DNA from 2 places in the Mycobacterium sp. AMU20-3851 genome. Region 1 is predicted to be linked to the other one. Evidence: predicted binding sites of a transcription regulator. Region 1 holds the regulator's gene; the other holds the start of a gene.

Region 1 (2,396 bases):
ACCGAGTTGTCGTTCCTGGAGGCGACCAAGGGCGTGGCGATGCCGCTGCGGCTGACCAGTCCGGCTCCGTGCACCAACTGCCATGGCAGCGGTGCCCGGCCGGGCACCAGCCCGAAGGTGTGCCCGAGCTGTAACGGTGCCGGTGTGGTCAACCGTAACCAGGGTGCGTTCGGTTTCTCCGAACCCTGCACCGAATGCCGGGGCAGCGGTTCGATCATCGAGCATCCCTGCGATGAGTGCCGTGGCACCGGCGTCACCACCCGGACCCGCACCATCAACGTGCGGATCCCTCCGGGCGTCGAGGACGGTCAGCGGATCAGGCTGGCCGGACAGGGTGAGGCCGGGCTGCGGGGAGCCCCGTCGGGCGACCTGTACGTCACCGTGCACGTGCGTCCGGACAAGGTGTTCGGGCGTGACAGCGACGACCTGACCGTCACCGTGCCGGTGAGCTTCCACGAGCTGGCTTTGGGCACAACCCTTTCCGTGCCGACTCTGGAAGGCAAGGTCGGGGTCCGGGTGCCCAAGGGCACGTCGGACGGACGGATCCTACGGGTCCGGGGCCGGGGTGTGCCGAAACGTTCGGGTGGTCACGGTGACCTGCTGGTCACGGTGAAGGTGGCGGTGCCGCCGAACCTGGACGGTGAAGTCGCCGAGGCGCTGGAGGCGTACGCGAAAGCGGAGCGGGCCAGTGGATTCGACCCGCGTGCCGGATGGGCGGGGAACCTGTGATGAGCGCTTGCGCGAAGAACCGGAGGCCCAGGTGAGCAAGCGCAACGAAGCTCGGACCTTTCTCATCTCGGTGGCCGCCGAGCTGGCCGGGATGCACGCGCAGACCCTGCGCACCTATGACCGGCTCGGACTGGTCAGCCCGCAACGCAGCTCCGGAGGAGGTCGGCGCTACTCGCAGCACGACGTCGACCTGCTCCGCGAGGTGCAGCGGCTGTCCCAGGACGAGGGCGTGAACCTCGCCGGTATCAAACGCATCATCGAACTCACCAATCAGGTTGAGGCGCTACAGAACCGGGTGTCCGAGTTGACCGCCGAGCTCGAGCGGGTGCGTAAGCCCAGCACCGCACTGGTGTTGTGGCAGCCGCGCAACAAGCGTCAGGCGTAGACAAGCCAGCGACTGGCCGGGCCAGCCCGTCCGGTCGTCACCACCACAGCACGATCGCGGTACACACGATCAGGATGCCGGCTTCTCCAGGAACTGGTTGTCGAGGAATTGGGTGTAATCGGGCAGTTCCGTGGTCGGCTCGATGGACTTCTGGGTTTTCGCCCACTCGCCGAGTTCGGTCAACTTGGTGGCCAGGCCGCGCAGCAACCCGTCGACGAGATGGCGCATCTCGCACTCGGTCGGTTGTTGGACGGCTCACTGGCCGAGTCGGATCCGCTGACCGCCACGCTCAAGATCGGGACCACCTGTGGTTGCTCAGGGGATCAGGACACGGTGACGCTGAACTCGAACGTCACCGGCTCACCGTCGGCGACCCGGTAGCCACCACGTCGCAGCGCGTCGGTGGGTGCGGCCATCGGTTCGATGGCGATCAGGTCATCCCCTTCGGGAGCGAACAGCTGTGCAGCCGGGTAACCCTGAGCGAAAAGCACGTCGATGCGGTGCGTCCCACCGGTGACGGTGAACACCGCACGCTCGGGCACCCGGTCGAATCCGTCGTCGAGTGCCCGGTCGGCCAGCGGCTCCGATTCGGCAGCCCAGGGTTCTCGTGCCCCGGTCGGCAGACCCCGATCGTCGACCGGCAGGTGACGCATCGCGGGAGTGGTCAATACCCACTCGGCGCGCGGCACCCCGGGAATCGTGAGGTACGGGTGATACCCGAAGCACAGTGGCACCGCCACCCCGGTGGCGGGAGCGACGGTGGTCGCGATGGTCAGCGTGCGGTCGGCAAGCGTGATCCGCTGGGTCAGCTCATGCGGAAACGGGAAGGCCGCCAACAGTTCCGGGGTGTCGTAAGCGAGCACGGCGGTCAGCTCATGCGCGGAATGCTCCACCCGCCAACCCGGGTGTGCGGCGAGCACGCCGTGCATGGGTGCACCGTTCGGGTCGGTGCGCACCCCGGCCACGCCGCCCAGGTCTACCGTCGCGGACCCGGCGGCATAGTCGTTGCCGCTCAGCCGGTTCGCCCACGGGTACAGGATCGGGATGCCCATTGTCTTGGCGTCGGTGAGGTAAGCCTGCAGGCCGCGGCGCTGGCCGAGGAACTCGACCCCGTCCTCGGCCAGTGAGGTGCCGATCATTCCGGCCTCGGGGACGAAGGTGGCCGTCAGCGCGGAGGATCGATCCTGCAGGGTGATGCGCTCCAGCTCGGGCATGGGAGGATTCTTTCACGCCAGCGGATCGTGTTGGATACGTTCGGGGGGAGCGCCTTTGGCGATCAGCG
Region 2 (2,396 bases), 2.7 Mb from region 1:
CGCGCACGATGCGGCCGGGCAGCGCTCCGACGTAGGTACGCCGGTGCCCGCGGATCTCGGCCTCGTCACGCACGCCGCCGAGGGCAACGCGAACGAACTTGCGGCCCAAGGCTCGTGCCACGGATTCGCCCAGTGAGGTCTTGCCGACACCGGGAGGGCCGGCCAGCACCATCACCGCACCCGAACCGCGGCCGCCGACGACGGCCATGTTGCGTTGGGCGCGCCGGGCCCGCACCGCCAGGTAGTCGACGATCCGGTCCTTCACGTCCTCCAGGCCGTGGTGATCGGCGTCCAGGATCTCCCTGGCCGCCTTCAGGTCGGCGGAGTCCGCGGTGCGCGAGTTCCACGGTAGGTCCAGCACGGTGTCCAGCCAGGTGCGGATCCAGCCGCCCTCCGGGCTCTGGTCACTGGTGCGTTCCAGCTTGCCGACCTCGCGCAGGGCGGCCTCGCGCACGTTGTCGGGCAGGTCGGCGGCCTCGACGCGGGCGCGGTAGTCAGCTTCACCTTCCTGGCCATCAGGACCCAGTTCGCCCAGTTCCTTACGGATCGCGGCCAGCTGCTGGCGCAGCAGGAATTCCTTCTGCTGCTTGTCCATCCCGGCCCGGACATCCTCGGCGATCTTGTCGTTGACCTCGACCTCGGCCAGGTGCTCACCGGTCCATTGGATGAGCTTGCTCAGGCGGTCCGCGGTGTCCTCGGTCTCCAGCAGGTCACGCTTCTGTTCGCCGGTCAGATACGACGCGTACCCCGCGGTGTCGGCCAGTGCGGACGGGTCGCTGATCTTGTTCACCACGTCCACGATCTGCCAGGCCTCGCGGCGCTGCAACATGGCCAGGAGCAGCTTCTTGTACTCGGCGGCCAACGCCTTGATCTCGGCGGTGGCCTCGGTATCGGCAACCTCGGTCACCTCGACCCACAGTGCGGCGCCCGGACCGGTGGTGCCGGTACCGATGTGGGCGCGGCGCTCACCCTTGACCACGGCCGCAACGCCACCACCCGGAACGCGTCCGACCTGCACGATCGAGGCCAGCACACCGTAGGTGGGGTAGCGGTCGTCCAGGCGCGCGGCGATCAGCAGCCGGCCGTCCTGGCCCTCCGGGGCCGCGGCCTGGGCGGCTTCGACGGCGACACGGGCGGCGTCATCGAGCTCGATGGGCACCACCATGCCGGGCAGCAGGATGGGTTCACTGACAAACAAGACCGGGACTGCGATGGCTTCAGGCATCAATCCTCCAAAGTTGATTCTGATGCACTCAACTACCGCGCCGGTGTGGTTGTTCCCGGCATGCCGGTGATGCGCTGTGGGCGAACACGACCTTGCCGGTCCGGACTGATGCGTGGCACTCTGTAACTAAATAAACCCAATATAACGGTTACGGGGTTCCAGTCATGCGAAACGCCACCAGGACTCGACATCACGATCGGATGGTCGACGGACTCACCGTCCACTATCGGGAGACCGGCCTCCCGTCATCGACGGGCATCGTGCTGCTGCACGGATCGCCGAGCTCGTCGCACTCGTTCCGGGAGATGCTGCCCATCCTGGGCGCCGAACACTATGTCATTGCTCCTGACCTGATCGGTTTCGGATTCTCCGACGCTCCCGACCTGGCGCAGTTCGACTACACCTTCGAGCACCTGGCCGTCATCGTCGAGGGTCTGCTGGAGGCCCTCGACCTGACGAGTTATGTCCTCTACCTCACGGATTTCAGTACGCCGGTGGGCTACTACCTCGCCACGAGACACCCTGATCGACTGCTCGGGATCGTGCTGCAGAACGGCAACGCGCATGAGGCGGGGCTCGGGGAGGTGTGGGATCCGGTTCGCCGTTACTGGGCCGATCCGACACCGGAATCCCATGCTGACATGGGGGATTGGTTCAACTTCGAAGGCACTCGGGACACCTACCTACGCGGACTGCCCGACCGGCTGGTGCCGTGGCACCCCCGCGAATCCTGGCATCTGGATTGGGAGCGGCTCTCCCGGCCGGGCAACATAGACATTCACGAGCGGCTCTTTCTCGACTACCGTCGGCACGTCGACCGATTCCCGGTGATCGCCGAGTTCCACCGTGCCCACCAGCCGCCCTGTCTGCTGTTCTGGGGTCGCCACGACTTCGCATTCGACATTGCAGAAGTGCTCGCATATCACGCCGCATTGGAGAAGGTGGAAGCCCACATCTATGACGGCGGTCATTTCCTCACCGAGACGCACGCTGTCGAAATGGCTTACACCATCAACACGTTCGTGCATGACATTCACCAGGATCACGCACTCCATGGGTGAGAGCGGCACGGTATGGGTCGATGACCATTTCGTCGGAGGACATGTCGCACTCGACTTCTGCAACACCGTCTACCGACGGACTCCGGTACTGGGCGCAGAACTGCTGGACA

Evidence for each region. Region 1 encodes HspR, which represses chaperone genes until heat shock. Its sites were predicted from a motif close to ANNTGAGTNNNNNNNACTCANNT; they were not measured.
Region 2: lon (endopeptidase La) is a predicted target of HspR. The motif match lies at 1,237-1,259, and genes of this name have one in related genera.

What each region holds. Positions count from the first base shown of each region.
Region 1 covers NZ_CP146371.1:5,262,132-5,264,527, reverse strand. The annotation lists gene dnaJ (molecular chaperone DnaJ) at 1-729, shown strand, start outside; gene V4U86_RS25235 (heat shock protein transcriptional repressor HspR) at 821-1,114, shown strand; gene V4U86_RS25230 (hypothetical protein) at 1,184-1,342, opposite strand; gene V4U86_RS25225 (aldose 1-epimerase) at 1,438-2,328, opposite strand; gene V4U86_RS25220 (FAD-binding oxidoreductase) at 2,341-2,396, opposite strand, start outside.
Region 2 covers NZ_CP146371.1:2,516,340-2,518,735, forward strand. The annotation lists gene lon (endopeptidase La) at 1-1,225, opposite strand, end outside; gene V4U86_RS12030 (alpha/beta fold hydrolase) at 1,426-2,286, shown strand; gene V4U86_RS12035 (CGNR zinc finger domain-containing protein) at 2,279-2,396, shown strand, end outside.